2 regions of the Bacillus sp. S10(2024) genome follow, and region 2 is predicted to be linked to the other one. Evidence: predicted binding sites of a transcription regulator. Region 2 holds the regulator's gene; the other holds the start of a gene.
The links. Region 2 encodes Rex, which represses fermentation and respiration genes when NADH is low (regulators of the CRP and FNR family bind a similar motif). Its sites were predicted from a motif close to TTGTGAAATATTTCACAA; they were not measured.

Region 1 (7,077 bases), 1.4 Mb from region 2:
TGCTAAGCTAGCTGCCTCAAAAAACTCAACTTTATCTTCTATCATTTCGAATGTAAACGACATGAAGAACACCTCTTTCTGCATGTTCATAGTATAGTTTATCAAAGAAAACTAAGAAATACCATGTGCATTTTTGTTGACTTTTTGACGGATCAGGAATATTATACTGATAAATCCGATAAGAAAAAGGGGGATTTTCTATGGGGACAGAATTTAATGAACTATTTGATCAATGGGCTCATACGTACGATTCTTTCGTACAGGGCGAAGATATACAATATAAAGAAGTTTTCGCTCATTATGAGGAGATTTTAGAGGATGTTGTAAATAAATCTTTTGGTAATGTTTTAGAGTTTGGTGTTGGTACCGGCAACTTAACAAATAGATTATTAGCTGCTGGTCGCACCGTTTACGGGATAGAGCCATCAAAAGAAATGCGTACGATTGCCAAGCAGAAGCTTCCGAAAGAAGTATCGATTACAGAAGGTGATTTTTTGAACTTTGTCACTCCTTCGCATGTGGATACAATCGTCAGCACATATGCGTTTCACCACTTGCTTGATGAAGAAAAAAATGTAGCAATTGCGAAGTATAGTCAATTGCTAAACAAAGGTGGTAAAATAGTGTTTGCTGACACGATATTTGTAGATCAGGAAGCATATGATAAAACTATTGAGGTTGCACAGCAGCGAGGGTTTTATGAGCTAGCAAATGATCTACAAACGGAATATTATACGCGTATTCCAGTCATGCAATCTATTTTTGAAAACAATGGCTTTCATGTCTCATTTACTCGCATGAATCATTATGTTTGGGTAATGGAGGCAACGAAGCAATAGAAAGAGGGATTAGATTGAGAATTGCTGTAATTGGAGCAATGGAAGAAGAAGTACGTATTTTACGTGACAAGTTAGAACAAGCGGAAACAGAAACAGTTGCGGGTTGTGAATTTACGAAAGGTACATTAGCAGGACATGAAGTAATCTTGTTGAAATCTGGTATTGGTAAAGTAAATGCAGCGATGTCCACGACGATTTTATTAGAACGTTATCAGCCGGAAAAAATTATTAATACAGGTTCAGCTGGTGGATTCCATCATTCTTTAAACGTAGGCGATGTTGTCATTTCAACAGAAGTTCGTCATCATGACGTAGATGTAACAGCATTTAACTATGAATACGGTCAAGTACCAGGAATGCCAGCAGGATTTCCAGCCGATGAAGAACTTGTTGCATTAGCTGAAAAATGTATGCAAACAGCAGAAGGAATTCAAGTTGTTAAAGGTATGATCGCAACAGGTGATTCTTTCATGAGCGATCCAAACCGCGTTTCATTTATTCGTGAGAAGTTTACTGATCTGTATGCAGTAGAAATGGAAGCTGCGGCAGTTGCACAAGTATGTTATCAATATCAAGTGCCATTTGTTATCATTCGTGCACTTTCTGATATTGCTGGTAAAGAATCAGATGTTTCGTTCGAGCAGTTTTTAGATCAAGCAGCTCTTCATTCTACAAACTTTATCGTAAAGGTATTAGAAGAATTAAAGTAATGTAGCAAAAAGGCAACTGTTTCATATAAAGAAAATACATACAGTTGCCTTTTTCTTTTGAGGGGTTAGGTAAGGAGGAAATACGATGAAAGTGTATCGCAGTATTCACGACCTAATCGGACATACACCACTCGTTGAGATTACGCGCTTTTTACTTCCAGAAGGTGTTCGGATTTTTGCAAAGCTTGAATTTTTCAATCCAGGCGGCAGTGTGAAAGATCGATTAGGGCGAGAATTAATTGAGGATGCTCTTGCCAAAGGGCTTGTAAAGCCAGGGGGAACCATTATTGAACCGACTGCTGGCAATACAGGAATCGGACTGGCACTGGCAGCACTTGAGCATGATTTACAGGTTATCGTTTGCGTTCCAAAAAAATTTAGTATTGAAAAACAAGAACTTATGAAGGCTCTTGGTGCAACAATTGTTCATACACCAACGTCACAAGGAATGACAGGTGCTATTGCAAAAGCAGAAGAACTTCTAAAAGAAATTCCAAATTCGTATTCTCCATGTCAATTTGCAAATGAAGCAAATCCACGTGCATACTATAAAACATTAGGGCCTGAACTGTGGGAGGCACTAGATGGGCATATTGATATATTTGTCGCTGGTGCTGGAACCGGCGGAACATTTATGGGAACAGCATCATATTTGAAAGAGCAAAATCAACAAATTAAAACAGTCATTGTTGAACCAGAAGGCTCTATTTTAAATGGGGGCGAAGCCGGTTCTCATGAGACAGAAGGAATTGGGCTTGAGTTTATACCACCATTTCTTATTCCAACATATTTTGATGCCATTCATACGATTTCAGATCGTGATGCGTTTTCACTTGTGAAACAACTGGCGCAAAAGGAAGGGCTCCTCGTTGGCAGTTCTTCGGGAGCAGCACTACATGCAAGCTTATTAGAAGCTGAGAAAGCAAAGCCAGGAACAAATATCGTAACCATTTTTCCAGATAGCAGCGAACGTTATTTGAGTAAGAACATATACAAAGGATGGGAATAAAATGAGAACAAAAGCAAAGTTAATTCAAGGTATTCACATCGGATAACGTAACTAAGACAGGAACAAATATTGTAACCATTTTTCCAGATAGCAGTGAATGCTATTTGAGTAAGGATATATACAAAGGATGGGAATAAAATGAGAACAAAAACAAAATTAATTCATGGTATTCATATCGGAGAACCTTCAACTGGAGCTGTAACCGTACCGATTTATCAAACGAGTACGTACAAACAAGAAGGTGTAGGAAATCATAAGGGATATGAATATTCACGTACAGGAAATCCAACTCGTTCAGCTCTTGAAGAAACAATTGCTGTTCTTGAAAATGGTTATGCGGGATTTGCATTCGGATCAGGCATGGCAGCAATTACAGCAGTAATGATGCTTTTCTCTAAAGGAGATCACGTTGTTTTAACTGATGATGTGTACGGTGGAACGTACCGCGTCATGTCAAAAGTATTAAATCGCTTTGGGATTGCACATACATTTGCTGATACAACAAACTTAGAAGAAGTAAAAGCAGCGCTTCTTCCAAACACAAAAGCAATTTATGTTGAAACACCGACAAACCCGCTTTTAAAAATTACGGATATTAAACAAATTGCAGCACTTGCTAAAGAACAAGGTTTATTAACAATTGTTGATAATACATTTATGACACCGTATTGGCAAACACCAATCTCTCTTGGTGCAGACGTTGTACTTCATAGTGCAACAAAATATTTAGGCGGTCATAGCGATGTTGTTGCTGGGGTAGTAGCTGTAAATAGTGCAGAGTTAGCAGAAGATCTTCACTTTGTACAAAATTCAACAGGTGGTATTTTAGGACCACAGGATAGCTTTTTATTACTACGGGGCTTAAAAACATTAGGAGTGCGTATGGAAGAGCATGAAGTAAATGCGCGTGCAATTGCTGAGTTTTTACAAAATCATCCGAAAGTAAATAAAGTGTATTATCCAGGGCTTAGCACTCACCATAACCACAACTTAGCGGCAGAACAAGCGAAGGGATTCGGTGCAATTATTTCATTTGATGTGGATAGTCAAGAAACATTAAACACTGTACTTGAGAAGGTACAATACTTTACACTTGCTGAAAGCTTAGGAGCAGTAGAAAGCTTAATTTCTATTCCTTCGCAAATGACGCACGCTTCTATTCCAGCAGAACGCCGTGCAGAGCTAGGAATTACAGATACATTAATTCGTATTTCAGTGGGAATTGAGGACGGGGAAGATTTAATTGAAGATTTAGCACGAGCGTTATCATAAGGGAACAAGCACTACGAAATAAAGTAGTGCTTGTGCTATATAATTTCAAATAAAAAAACAATATAAAACTATTTTTTTAGATGGTCGAGAGCATCTGGTCATGCATAGAAGCGGTTAGGGCCTTTTTCTGCTACATGCGCAGTTAAAACCAAAGAGAGCAAGTGAGTGCAGTTTCCTTTTTTCTGCATAACAGCAAATTATATCTTGAAAGACGAACATATATAATTTGTGAAACATTTCACAAATTGGACACACACATATATAAATATCTGGTGTATAGTAAAACACAGGAAGCGAGATGCTTCGCATAAAATTATGTGAAATATTTCACAAACAATGAGATTCATGTAGAAAAGGTAGTTCTATTTTTTTAAGCTAACAGGGACATATTTAGACCCCTAGGGACTTTAAAAGTCCAACAGCAGAATAGGAGGAAATTACATGGTAGTCAAAGAGAAAGTTGTAAATGAAATGCAAGAAGTAACAGACATGATTGAAGCGTTAGCAAAGAACGGTCAAAAGGCTTTACAAGCATTAGAAGGGTTTACACAAGAACAAATTGACAACATTGTACATCAAATGGCACTTGCGGGTGTGGATCAACATATGCCACTTGCAAAAATGGCTGTTGAAGAAACGGGCCGCGGTGTATATGAGGATAAATGTATTAAAAATATTTTCGCAACTGAATATATTTGGAATAGTATAAAAAATGATAAAACAGTGGGGATTATTCGTGAGGATCCACATGAGGAAGTAATAGAAATTGCAGAACCAGTCGGTGTAGTTGCTGGGGTAACGCCAGTAACAAATCCAACTTCAACAACGATGTTTAAAGCGATCATTGCGATAAAAACGAGAAACCCAATTATTTTTGCATTCCACCCTTCAGCGCAAAAATGTTCTATCGCAGCTGCAAAAACAGTACGCGATGCTGCAGTAAAAGCTGGTGCACCAGAGAATTGTATTCAATGGATTGAAAAGCCTTCTGTGGAGGCAACAAAACAATTAATGAATCATGAAGGGATAGCACTTGTTCTAGCGACGGGAGGAGCTGGAATGGTAAAATCAGCATATTCTACTGGTAAACCAGCCTTAGGGGTAGGTCCAGGTAACGTTCCATGCTATATGGAAAAATCAGCGAATGTAAAACGCTCTGTAAATGATGTGATTTTATCAAAAACGTTTGACAACGGTATGATTTGTGCTTCTGAACAGGCAATTATTGTAGATAAAGAAATCTATAATGATGTGAAACAAGAAATGATTGCAAATAATTGTTACTTTGTAACAGAAGAGGAACGAAAAAAATTAGAGAAGCTTGTTATTAATGAGAATACATGTGCAGTAAATAGTGATATTGTTGGAAAATCCGCACATTACATTGCAGCATTAGCAGGGATTACAGTGCCTGAAGACACAAAGATGCTTGTAGCTGAAATTAAAGGAGTCGGTGCAGCTTATCCGTTATCTCGTGAAAAATTAAGTCCAGTATTAGCTTGTCTAAAAGCGAATTCATTAGAAGAAGGATTACAGCATTGTGAAAATATGTTAGAGCTTGGCGGGTTAGGACATTCTGCTGTAATTCATTCTACAAATAAAGAAGTACAAAAACAGTTTGGATTACGTATGAAAGCATGTCGTCTTATTATAAATGCTCCGTCAGCACAAGGTGGAATTGGTGATATATATAACGCTTTCATTCCATCGCTTACACTTGGATGCGGATCATACGGAAAGAACTCTGTTTCTCAAAACGTAACGGCAACACATTTAATGAACGTAAAGAGACTTGCAAATAGAAAAAAGAATATGCAGTGGTTCAAGTTGCCACCAAAAATTTATTTTGAAAAACACGCTACGCAATATTTAGCAAGTATGCCGAACATTTCACGCGCATTCATTGTAACAGATCCTGGAATGGTGCAGCTTGGGTATATTGATGTAGTGACGCAATATTTAGCTCAACATAGAAATGATGTAAAAGTAGAAATATTCTCTGAAGTAGAACCAGATCCGTCAGATGAAACTGTATTTAAAGGTGCAGAAATGATGAGAAGCTTCAAACCAGACGTGATTATTGCTCTTGGTGGCGGATCGGCGATGGATGCAGCGAAAGGAATGTGGCTCTTTTATGAGCACCCAGAAACAGAATTCTTTGGTATAAAACAAAAGTTTTTAGATATTAGAAAACGTACATGTAAATATCCAAAACTAGGAGACAAGGCGCAGTTTGTTGCGATTCCGACAACATCTGGAACAGGTTCAGAAGTGACACCATTTGCGGTTATTACAGATAAAAAGAACAATATCAAATATCCGCTCGCTGATTATGAATTAACACCAGATGTTGCCATTGTGGATCCGCAGTTTGTTATGACAGTACCGCCGCATATCACTGCTGACACAGGAATGGATGTTTTAACACATGCAATTGAAGCGTATGTATCGATTATGGCAAATGATTATACAGATGGATTAGCCTTAAAAGCAATGGAGCTTGTGTTTAAATATTTACCACGTGCATATAAAGATGGCAATGATGAAGAGGCTCGTGAAAAAATGCACAATGCATCAGCAATGGCTGGTATGGCATTTGCAAATGCATTTCTTGGTATTAACCACAGCTTAGCACATAAATTAGGACCGGAATTCCATATTCCGCACGGACGTGCCAATGCCATTTTAATGCCGCATGTTATTCGCTATAATGCAATCAAACCAAGAAAACATGCACTATTCCCAAAATACGAGTACTTTGTTGCAGATGAGCGCTATGCACATATTGCAAGAATGCTTGGACTTCCAGCGCGTACAGTGGAAGAAGGCGTAGAATCATTAGTACAAGCTATTATCGCCCTTGGAAAAGAATTAAATATTAATATGAGCATCGCTGGCCAAGGTGTTGAAAAAGAAGCATTTGAAGCAGTTGTGGATGTACTTTCTGAACGAGCATTTGAAGATCAATGTACAACAGCAAATCCAAAATTACCGCTTATTTCAGAATTAAAAGAAGTGTATATGCAAGCATATAAAGGTGTGTAAGTTAGAAAGAGCCGTACTATTACGGCTCTTTTTCTTTTCAACATTTAAGCCACTGCTATACAGAACAAAAAGTGACTTGTACTCGCTTTCTTTGTCTTCATATGGCACGTGGCAGGAAAAGGAATTGACCGCTTCTCTGCATGGCTAGATACTCTCGCCCCTTAAAAAGAAAAGGTTTTTATCCCTTTTTTCAATTTGTATT
Region 2 (12,044 bases):
ATAAAACTTTTATCTATACAAATAACAAAAAATAAACTAGATCTCTCACACATTTATTATAAAATACAAAAAGGACTAGGCATCCCCTCCTAGTCCTTTCAGAAAAACCCCTTTATTTACGAACATACATGAAATAGAGTACAAACAAAATTGCCATGACATACATAATCGGATGAATTTCTTTTCTTCGTCCTTTTACAACCATTGTAATTGGATAGAAGATAAACCCAATCGCAATTCCCGTTGCGATACTGTATGTAAGCGGCATTGAAATAATTGTAAAAAATGCCGGTACTGCCGTTTCGAATTTCTTCCAATCAATTTCTCCTAATGATGAAACCATCAACACCCCTACAATAATTAAAGCTGGCGCTGTTACTGATGGTGTTACTACACTTAATAATGGTGAAAAGAAAAGTGCTAATAAGAAAAACCCTGCTGTTACAACTGCTGTAAATCCAGAGCGTCCTCCTGCTGCTACCCCTGCAGAGGATTCAATATAAGACGTTGTTGTTGATGTACCAAGTATTGCTCCGATTACAGTTGCAATCGCATCAGAGATTAACGCTTTCCCCGCACGTGGTAATTTATTATCTTTCATTAAGCCAGCTTGATTGGCAACTGCCACAAGCGTTCCTGCTGTATCAAAGAAATCGATAAAAAAGAAAGTTAATATAACAACAAGCATCTTAGCGGTAAAAATATCTCCAAGGTGCTGAAGAGCAACTCCGAATGTCGGTGTTAAGCTTGGAACTGCACCAACAATCGACTTTGGTGTATCAATTAACCCTGTTGCTACACCAACAATCGCTGTAAGCACCATTCCAAAGAATACTGCCCCATTAACGTTTCTTGTCATTAAAATAACGATTACAACTACACCAAAAATAGCAAGTAATGTCGTTCCTTTCGTTAAATCACCTAAACCAACAAGCACAGCATCATTATTTACAATAATCCCCGCATTTTGAAAACCAAGAAATGCGATGAACAACCCAATTCCAGCTGCTACTGCAAACTTTAATTCTGTTGGAATTGCGTTAATAATTTTTTCACGAAGGCCGGAAGCTGTAAGAATAATAAACATAATACCTGATACTAGTGTTCCAGCAATCGCCGTTTGCCATGGAATCCCCATTGTTAATACGGCTGTGTAAGCAAAGAAAGCATTAATCCCCATTCCCGGCGCTAGTGCGATTGGGTACTTTGCAAAAATCCCCATAATTAGTGATCCAATTGCCGCTGCTAAAGCCGTAGCAACAAACACTGCTCCCGGATCCATTCCGGTTCCTGCCGGCAATCCCTTAACATGTCCCAGCGATAGTGTAGCGGGATTAACAAACAATACATATGCCATCGACAAAAATGTTGTTAATCCTGCAATGAGCTCTGTTTTATAATTTGTGCCGAGCTCATCGAACTGAAAATAACGTTTCATCCTATGTTTCCCCCGTTATATAATTGCTCGTCGCACTCCTTACTAGCCCCTTTTTTATCTTTAAAAATAAAAAAGGCTTCCAATGCATTATACATGGAAGCGTCTGTAAATAAAGGCAAGTATCCCTTACCCTTATATTAAAACGCCTCGTAGTCAAGCCATTTACGGTAGCAAGGTAGAAACTTTCGGGCCATATTCCCGATATTATACGACGGCTGAAATATTCATTTTTATTATTAATTACATATTCATATTAACTCATATACAGGTAAGTGTCAATCTGAAAAACGAACGTTTTTTACTTAAAATTAATTTTCGTTCGTATAAAAAACAAAAAAAGACGATCCATCTATACATAAAGGTATAGATGGATCGTCTTCTATATTATGAAATTCAACTTATTCCCACTCAATTGTTGCTGGTGGCTTAGAAGTAATATCATACACGATACGGTTAACGTGCTTCACTTCGTTTACGATACGTACAGAGATTTTCTCTAATACATCCCACGGAATACGTGCCCAGTCTGCTGTCATACCATCAATAGATGTTACTGCACGAATACCTACTGTGTAATCATACGTACGCTCGTCACCCATAACACCTACACTTCGCATACCAGGAAGTGCAGTGAAATATTGCCAAACTTCACGATCTAAACCAGCTTTTTTGATTTCTTCACGTAAAATTGCATCAGATTCACGAACGATTTCTAATTTCTCTTCTGTAATTTCACCTAATACACGAATACCAAGTCCTGGACCTGGGAATGGTTGACGCCATACGATTTCGTCTGGAATTCCTAATTCAGAACCTAACTCACGTACTTCGTCTTTAAATAACGTATTTAAAGGCTCGATTAATTTGAACTGCATATCTTCCGGAAGTCCACCAACGTTATGGTGAGATTTAATTGTTTGTGCAGTCGCTGTACCACTTTCAATAATATCTGTGTACAGTGTACCTTGTGCCAAGAAGTCCATTCCTTCTAGTCTAGAAGCTTCGTCATCAAATACATAAATAAATTCGTTACCGATGATTTTACGTTTTTGTTCTGGATCTTCAACACCTGCTAATTTACTCATGAAGCGTTCTTTTGCATCCACTTTAATAACATTCATGTGGAAGCCTTCACTAAATGTTTTCATAACCCCTTCAGCTTCTCCTTTACGAAGTAAGCCGTGGTCAACGAAAATACATGTTAATTGGTCACCGATTGCTTTATGAATTAATACAGCTACAACAGAAGAATCTACGCCACCGCTAAGTGCACATAGTACTTTCTTGTCGCCAACTGTTTCACGAATCTTTTCTAATTCTACTTCAATGAAGTTCTCCATGTTCCAGCCTTCAGTACAACCACAAACACCGAATACAAAGTTCTTAATTAAATCGTTACCGTGCTCAGAGTGACGCACTTCTGGGTGGAATTGTACACCATATAAGTTTTGTGCTTCATTGCTCATACCAGCAATTGGACAAGAGTCACTTGTTGAATCTACTACGAAACCTTCTGGTAAACCTGTTACTAAGTCACCATGACTCATCCAAACAACTTGTTCTTCTGGAAGGTTTGTATATAATTTCGATTGGTTCTCTACTTTTAATACTGCTTTTCCGTACTCACGATGGTCTGCACGTTCTACTTTTCCACCAAAGTGCTTTGTCATTAACTGCATGCCGTAGCAAATACCGAAGATCGGTAAGCCTAAATCAAAGATTTTTTCGTCACAGTGGAATGCACTTTCGCCATATACACTGTTCGGTCCACCAGAGAAGATAATTCCTTTTGGATTCATCGCTTTAATTTCTTCTGCTGTAATTGTATGTGGATGAAGTTCACTATACACGCCAAATTCACGAATGCGACGCGCAATTAACTGATTGTACTGACTTCCAAAATCTAAAACGATAATCGTATCGTGTTGTTTCTTCAAAATAATCACCCCATAGTTCTGTATATAAACATTTTCACCAATTTGGTAAAAACAATTACCAATATAATAAAAAAAGCTAGTCCCCTGCCCTCAGTCTCATAACAAAGAAAAGGCAGGAGTCTAGCTTTATAAAGGAATTTGTTCCTTATAAATATAGACACACTGCCTTCATAGTCAGGTTGTTTACGGTAACCCGGTAGAGACTCTCAATCCGTATTATTGAGGATATATGAAGGAACGTTTAATATTATCTTTCTAGATTCTAACAATGAAACGTGAATACGGTCAAGGAGAAAGCGACAAAATTCTACAGAAATTATTTCCCTATATAGTGAGACCGCTCTCAACGATTGTTTGTACACGAAGTTTTTTCAAGTATCTCTATGTATCTAACACAAAAAGACTACCTCCTTTCATTAGGAAGTAGCCTTTTTACTAACTATTTATAACATTGAACAGCTTCTCATAATGAGGGCTTATTACATCATACCGCCCATACCGCCCATGCCCATGCCACCCATGTCAGGCATTGCAGGTGCGTTTGGTTCTGGCTTGTCAGCAACAACTGCTTCAGTTGTTAAGAACATTGCCGCAACAGATGCTGCGTTTTGAAGAGCAGAACGAGTTACTTTCGTTGGATCTACGATACCAGACTCAAGCATATTTACCCATTCGCCTGTTGCTGCGTTGAAACCAACGCCAACTTTTTCGCCTTTTAAGCGCTCTACAACTACAGAACCTTCTAAACCAGCGTTCACTGCGATTTGACGAACCGGCTCTTCTAACGCACGAAGTACGATGTTAATACCTGTTGCTTCGTCGCCTTCAGCTGCAAGACCAGCTACTTTAGTATATACGTTCATAAGTGCAGTACCACCACCAGCAACAATACCTTCTTCTACTGCTGCACGAGTTGAGTTAAGTGCATCTTCAATGCGAAGTTTGCGCTCTTTCAATTCAGTTTCAGTTGCCGCACCCACTTTAATTACAGCTACGCCACCCGCTAATTTAGCAAGACGTTCTTGTAATTTTTCGCGATCGAATTCAGAAGTTGTTTCTTCTAACTGCGCACGAATTTGACCGATGCGAGCTTCGATTTGTTCTGTGTTTCCTACACCTTCAACAATTGTTGTATTTTCTTTCGTTACAACAATTTTGCCAGCACGGCCTAGAGATGCAATAGTTGCAGATTTTAAGTCACGGCCTAACTCTTCTGTAATTACTTCGCCGCCAGTTAAGATTGCGATATCTTCTAACATCGCTTTACGACGATCACCGAAGCCAGGAGCTTTAACAGCTACTACGTTGAACGTACCACGAAGTTTATTTACTACTAATGTAGCTAACGCTTCGCCTTCTACGTCTTCAGAGATGATAAGAAGTGGTTTACCTTGTTGTACCACTTGCTCTAATACTGGTAAGATTTCTTGAATGCTAGAAACCTTTTTATCTGTAATTAAGATAAATGGATTATCAAGAACAGCTTCCATTTTATCAGAATCAGTAATCATGTAAGGAGAAGCATATCCACGGTCGAACTGCATACCTTCTACTACATCTAATTCTGTTGTGAATCCTTTAGATTCTTCTAATGTAATAACGCCGTCGTTACCAACGCGCTCCATCGCTTCTGCAATTAATTGTCCTACTTCTTCGTCAGCAGCAGAAATAGCAGCTACTTGTGCAATAGAAGATTTACCTTCGATTGGTTTAGAAATCGTTTTTAATTCTTCAATTGCTGCTACAACAGCTTTTTCAATACCTTTACGAAGACCCATTGGATTCGCACCAGCTGTTACGTTCTTTAAACCTTCACGAATCATTGCTTGCGCTAATACAGTTGCAGTTGTTGTTCCATCACCAGCTACATCGTTTGTTTTGCTAGCAACTTCTGCAACTAGTTTTGCACCCATATTTTCAAATGCATCTTCTAATTCAATTTCTTTTGCGATTGTTACACCGTCATTTGTAATAAGCGGAGAACCGAATTTTTTCTCAAGTACAACGTTACGACCTTTTGGTCCAAGTGTAACTTTTACTGCGTTTGCAAGAGTGTCGACACCGCGAAGCATCGAACGACGTGCTTCTTCACTAAATTTAATATCTTTTGCCATAATATTTGACCCCCTTGAATTTTTAAAGATTTATATAATTAACCAATAATTGCTAAGATGTCGCTTTCACGTAAAATTAAGTATTCTGTACCTTCGTATTTCACTTCAGTACCTGCATATTTTGAGAAGATGATACGATCTCCTGTAGCTACATCTAAAGCAACACGCTCACCATTTTCAAGCACACGACCAGTACCAACTGCCACTACTTTACCTTCTTGTGGTTTTTCTTTTGCAGTGTCTGGTAGTACGATACCACTTGCTGTTTTTTCTTCTGCCTGAACAAGTTCAATAATAACGCGATCACCTAATGGCTTTAGCATGAACAACAACCTCCTCAATTTATTATGTAAATTTTATATTTATTAGCACTCTAACACTTCGAGTGCTAACACACTTATTATAATAAAGAATCTCATTTTCTTTTGCAAGTGAAAAAATCGTAATTTTTCGGAAAACTATTTTATCCCCTCTTCCACTTGTTCCAAAGTGTTTATACCTTACTTAATAATTACATAATGGAAGATGCATTGATACATATATCCATTTTAATTTTCCGACATATTAAGTCACTGCTATACAAAATACAACATGACCGTTACTTGCTCCCTTTGTTTATAAACATCGTATGTGGCAGGAAAAGGCTCTGACTGCTTCTAAGCACGGCCAACTACTCTCGTCCTCCTCTAAAAAGAAAGGGGCCTATGGCGTTTTTTAACTTGCACATGATAGAGATTCCATCTTTTTTTCACCTTCTCCTATGTTACAATAAGAAAGATGCCATAAGTTGTTTTCTCTATGGATAGAGCATTTTCCTTTTTCTTTACAAAAAATTCAAAAAGGAGTTACGAAATTGAAGAGACAATATTGGTGGGTTATTGTTACATATATTTTGATGCAATTATCAGGTATAATCGGTGGATGGATTCTTTTAAAAAGCGGAGTATACAATAATGGACACCGGACCTTTGAAGAAAAAGTTCAACTGGCAAGTGCACATTGGGGACTGATTAGCTTCTTTATCGCTCTTATCATCATCCTTGTGTTACTCCGTAATGATACAGAATCCGAAAAATGGAATCGCGGAAAAACAAACATACCTGCTACGATAGGGTGGATTATTCTAGGAGTTTTTCTTGCTTTATTTGCCCAAGTTATTGCTGGCACAATTGAAACACAAGTTTTTAAAATTAAAGCAGAATCTGAAAATACACAAAACATTATCGATATTATAAAAGCTGCGCCATTATTTATGATTGTTTCATCTATATTTGCTCCTATTCTTGAGGAGATTGTATTTAGAAAAATTCTATTTGGCACACTATATAAACGATATAACTTCTTTATCGCAGCAATCGTAAGTTCGCTTATATTTGCTCTCATTCATTTTGACCCTACACATTTATTAGTGTATATTTCCATGGGACTTGTTTTTTCATTTTTATACGTACAAACAAAACGAATTATTGTACCAATTATGGCTCATGTTATGATGAATACAAATGTTATGTTAATTACATTCGTACTTCGTCCCTATCTAGAAAAAGCTGAAAAACTGCAAGGATTCATCGGAGGATTTTAAACATGCGAAATTCACCATTTGTTATGGCAACTTTGTATTTTCTTCTAGGTTGTATATTTACATACTTAGCAATCACAAGTGTGAAAGACACGATTTGGAACTTTTACACAATACTACTTGCCATAATGGCAACAGTTGATTTTAATTTGGCAATTCGCCTTCTTTTTTCTAAACCGAAAAAAGATAGCCAGAAAAATTATCCACAATAAAAACGCAGGAGATTCCTGCGTTTTTATTGTGGATAATTTTTCAAAAAGTACACGAGCGTTTGTAACTCTACCGCTAAATCAATATGATGAATTCGAATATGTTCTGATATGTTTAGCCTAGCAGGTGTAAAGTTTAAAACACCTTGTATGCTCGTATGTGATAAGCGATCTGCTACAGCTTGTGCAACAGAAGCAGGCACTGTTAATATTGCCACTTTTATATCACCCGATAGTCTCTCTTCTAACTCATCCAGATGATATACTGGAATCCCGCCGATTTCTTTTCCAACTTTCTCTTCATCAACGTCAAATGCCATCTCAATTTTTGTATTATTATTTTTCGTAAAATTGTAATGTAAGAAAGCGGTACCTAAATTACCTACCCCAATTAATGCTACACGTGTTACATCGTCTTGATCAAGTGTTTCGCGAAAAAACGACAATAAATAATTTACATTATAGCCATATCCCTTTTTCCCTAATGCCCCAAAATATGAAAAATCTCTTCGAATTGTCGCTGAATCCACTTTCACCGCTTCACTTAATTCTGCAGATGATACGCGTTGCTTACCAGATAACGATAGGTTTTGGATAAATCGATAGTATAGAGGCAATCTTTTGGCAGTTGCCTGCGGAATTTTAGGCTGCTCCATGCAACCCCCTCCTCTCTTCCTATCTGTTCAAGTGATTGAAACATGTACGGAAGTTTAGCATTGATAGTTTTCCTTGTATAATAGAGAGAGAATTTCTCTATTTATGTTCAACTATACACTATTTTTAGTATGATTGAGAAATATAATCATGGCAAAGTTAAGAAAATATTTGAGGTGAAAACATTGATTTTACTACAAGTGAATAACCTTTCCAAGTTGTTCGCCGCCGAAGTGATTCTTTCAAACATTAAGTTAGAAGTACAGACGCGCGATCGTATTGCACTTGTCGGGCGTAATGGCGCAGGAAAGTCTACATTATTAAAGATTATTGCCGGAGAATTATCCCATGACGGCGGCGAAATTATAAAGCCGAAAGATGTATCTATCGGTTACTTAGCGCAGCACACTGGTCTTGAAACATCATTAACAATTTGGGATGAAATGCTAACGGTCTTTCTTCACTTACAACGCATGGAGAAAGAACTCCGCAGACTAGAACAAGAAATGGGAAAAGAAGAGAACTTCACAAATGAAACCATTTATGAAAAATTGTTAGCAGAATATGATCGTCTACAATTAGACTATAAAAATGAAGGCGGCTATCAATACGAAGCTGATATTCGTTCTGTTTTAAGCGGTCTTGGTTTTCCTCCCGAAACACACGGAACGACAATCTCCACATTAAGCGGTGGACAAAAGACTCGTTTAGCTCTCGGGAAGTTATTATTAACAAAACCAGATTTACTTATTCTCGATGAGCCAACCAACCATTTAGATATCGATACATTAACGTGGCTCGAGCAATATTTACAAGGTTATCCTGGGGCTATTTTAATCGTTTCACACGATCGGTACTTTCTAGATAGACTTGTCACACAAGTATATGAAATCTCCAATAAACAAAGTCGAAAGTACACAGGAAACTATAGTAAATACTTAGACCTTAAAGCGGCCCTATATGAACAAGAGATGAAACGTTACGAAAAACAGCAAGAAGAAGTAACAAAATTGCAAGATTTTATCCAAAAGAATATTGCCCGTGCGTCTACAACAAAACGGGCGCAAAGCCGCCGAAAACAATTAGATCGTATGGAACTTATGGACAAACCAATCGGCGATACAAAATCCGCTTCTTTCCACTTTGATATCGATAAACAAAGTGGTAATGATGTATTACAAGTAAGAGATGTGACAATTGGCTATGAGAATGAGCCAATTATTCAAAACATTCGTTTCCAATTAACGAGAGGTGATAGTGTTGCGCTAGTCGGTCCAAACGGAATCGGAAAATCCACTTTATTAAAATCTCTTGTGGATAAACTTCGCCCTTTAAACGGTACTATTTCGTTTGGTTCTAACGTTTCTATCGGATATTATGACCAAGAACAAGCAAACTTAACATCATCAAAACGTGTATTAGATGAACTTTGGGATGATTATCCGATGCAACCAGAAAAAGAGATTCGCACAGTACTTGGGAACTTTTTATTTTCTGGTGACGACGTTCTAAAACCCGTTTCTTCTTTAAGCGGTGGACAAAAGGCACGTTTAGCTCTTGCAAAGCTTATGATGCAAAAGTCAAATGTACTTATTTTAGACGAACCGACCAACCATTTAGATTTAAGCAGCAAAGAAATTTTAGAAAATGCGCTTATTGATTTTCCAGGAACGATTTTATTTGTTTCCCATGACCGCTATTTCATTAATCGCATTGCCACAAAGGTGATTGAGTTATCCCAGGGTGGAGCTGAGGAATACCTCGGTGATTACGATTATTATATAGAAAAGAAAAATGAAATGCTCGAACGCGCTGAACTTGAAGACCAAGAAACAAATAAACCTGTACAAAAACAAGTGGCACAAGAAAAATTAAATTACATCGAAGAAAAAGAACGTAAAAAGCAAGAACGCCAACGTATGCGTAGAATTGAAGAACTAGAAGAAAAGATTGCAGCAATTGAAGAACAAATCGCGGCATTAGAGGAACAACTTTGTCTTCCAGAAGTATACGCTGATTACGAGAGAGCCAGTGATATTACAGCAAAAAAACAAACACTTCAAGAACAATTAGAAGCATGTATGGAAGAATGGGAAGAATTACAACTATGAAACGGTCAGTGATTACACTGACCGTTTTATTTATCCTGCTATTTTAGGATAGTAAGATCCCACTGATGGAAGTTTCACTTTATCCACAGTAATATTCACAGATTTACCTTTATATTTTCAATATAAACAAAAGTTTTCCACGTTATCCACAAGAACGATAATATTTATCCACATTTTATACTCACAAAAAAACCTACATTATCAACAGATAATGTAGGTTTTATCCACATGTTGTGGTTAATTCTGTGTATAAAATTATATCTTTTATCAAAAAGGATTTCTCTATCCACAACTAACCGTTCTTGAATTATGATTCAATATCCAAACCAGGGTTTGCATTTAATGCTAACGTTGCTCTCTTTCCTTGCTCATATGCAATCGTACCAGCAGCAGCAATCATAGCAGCGTTATCTGTGCATAAGGATAACGGAGGAATGATAAGTTCAACATCTTTTTTCTTTGTAAACTCTTCCTCTAAGCGTGCTCGTAATCCTTTATTGGCTGCTACTCCACCAGCAAGAAGCACTTGCTTTACACCATATTCTTCTGTTGCTCTTATTGTTTTTGTTACTAATACATCAATTACACTTGCCTGGAAACTAGCAGCTAAATTTTCAGGGGTAAGTTCTTCTCCGCGCTGTTTTGCGTTATGCACAGTGTTAATAACTGCAGATTTTAATCCACTGAAACTAAAATCATATGAATCAGGCTCCAGCCATGCACGAGGCAAATCAATTGTCGGCTCTCCTTCATGCGCAAGACGATCAATATGAGGTCCACCCGGATACGGTAATGATAACGTACGCGCCACTTTATCGTACGCCTCTCCAGCAGCATCATCTCGCGTTTCTCCAATTACTTCAAATGAACCATGCTCTTTCATATAAACGAGCTCTGTATGTCCACCTGATACAACGAGAGACAGTAATGGAAATTGTAGTTCTTGTACTAAACGATTCGCATAAATATGTCCTGCGATATGATGCACACCAACTAAAGGAATATTATGCGCAAAAGCTACTGCTTTTGCTGCATTCACCCCAATTAACAATGCGCCAACGAGGCCTGGTCCTTCAGTAACAGCAATTGCATCAATATCTTCAAATTTCACTTTTGCTTCTTTTAACGCTTCTTCTAATACAACCGTTATTTGTTCAACATGGTGGCGAGATGCAATTTCTGGAACAACCCCACCAAAACGTTTATGACTTTCAATTTGCGAAGCTACAACGTTCGCTAAAATATCTCGTCCATTTTTCACAACTGCTACAGCCGTTTCATCACAGCTTGTTTCAACACCAAGAATAATTGTATCTTTTTTCATCATAAATTCACCCACATTACAAGACCATCTTCATAATTGTCTGTATAGTATCTTTTACGAATTCCGCCATTTTGAAAACCAAATTTTCGATATAACTTTTTCGCAACTTCATTTGAAACACGTACTTCAAGTGTCATCGTCTTTGCTCCAAAAGCTCTCGCTTTGTTCATTACCTCTTGTAACAACGCTACTCCAAGCTTTAGACCACGGTATTTGGGCAATATAGCAATGTTCGTGATATGTGATTCATCAAGAATAATCCAAAGTCCGCAATAGCCTATAATTCCTTCCTCTGTTTCCAACACAACATAGTGCGCATACTCATTCATGTTTAATTCCCGTTCAAATGCTTCGGCAGTCCAAGGCGTCGTAAATGAAGATTCTTCAATCAGAACAATTTGTGGTATGTCTTCTTCCTTCATATTTCTAAATGTAATATTCATTTATAAGACTCCTACTTATTTTGACTTTCTAACCATTTTGCCTCTGCTTCTGCTAAACGAAGATAACTTGGTACAAATGTATGCACAGGTTGCTCCTCTTTCTGTAAGCCTAAGAAAGCTAATTCACTTGGACGTGGATTATGTTTCGTCGGCGCAGTAAATACAGCTTGATCTCCTAACTGTTCTACAATTGTATCTTTATGCTGTTCTACATCGTTTCCGATAAATAAAACAG

Region 1: a site for Rex is predicted at 4,057-4,074, ahead of adhE (bifunctional acetaldehyde-CoA/alcohol dehydrogenase). Genes of this name have one in related genera too.

The regions. Positions count from the first base shown of each region.
Region 1 covers NZ_JBFLUR010000002.1:4,705,403-4,712,479, forward strand. The annotation lists gene AB1280_RS23920 (YrzA family protein) at 1-63, opposite strand, end outside; gene AB1280_RS23925 (class I SAM-dependent DNA methyltransferase) at 201-839, shown strand; gene mtnN (5'-methylthioadenosine/S-adenosylhomocysteine nucleosidase) at 854-1,549, shown strand; gene AB1280_RS23935 (O-acetylserine dependent cystathionine beta-synthase) at 1,635-2,558, shown strand; gene AB1280_RS23940 (bifunctional cystathionine gamma-lyase/homocysteine desulfhydrase) at 2,697-3,830, shown strand; gene adhE (bifunctional acetaldehyde-CoA/alcohol dehydrogenase) at 4,272-6,875, shown strand.
Region 2 covers NZ_JBFLUR010000002.1:3,300,456-3,312,499, forward strand. The annotation lists gene AB1280_RS16655 (NCS2 family permease) at 113-1,438, opposite strand; purine riboswitch at 1,569-1,670, opposite strand; gene guaA (glutamine-hydrolyzing GMP synthase) at 1,837-3,375, opposite strand; purine riboswitch at 3,527-3,628, opposite strand; gene groL (chaperonin GroEL) at 3,855-5,489, opposite strand; gene groES (co-chaperone GroES) at 5,528-5,812, opposite strand; gene AB1280_RS16675 (CPBP family intramembrane glutamic endopeptidase) at 6,343-7,071, shown strand; gene AB1280_RS16680 (YdiK family protein) at 7,074-7,280, shown strand; gene AB1280_RS16685 (redox-sensing transcriptional repressor Rex) at 7,304-7,933, opposite strand; gene AB1280_RS16690 (ATP-binding cassette domain-containing protein) at 8,117-10,042, shown strand; gene tsaD (tRNA (adenosine(37)-N6)-threonylcarbamoyltransferase complex transferase subunit TsaD) at 10,350-11,366, opposite strand; gene rimI (ribosomal protein S18-alanine N-acetyltransferase) at 11,366-11,809, opposite strand; gene tsaB (tRNA (adenosine(37)-N6)-threonylcarbamoyltransferase complex dimerization subunit type 1 TsaB) at 11,821-12,044, opposite strand, start outside.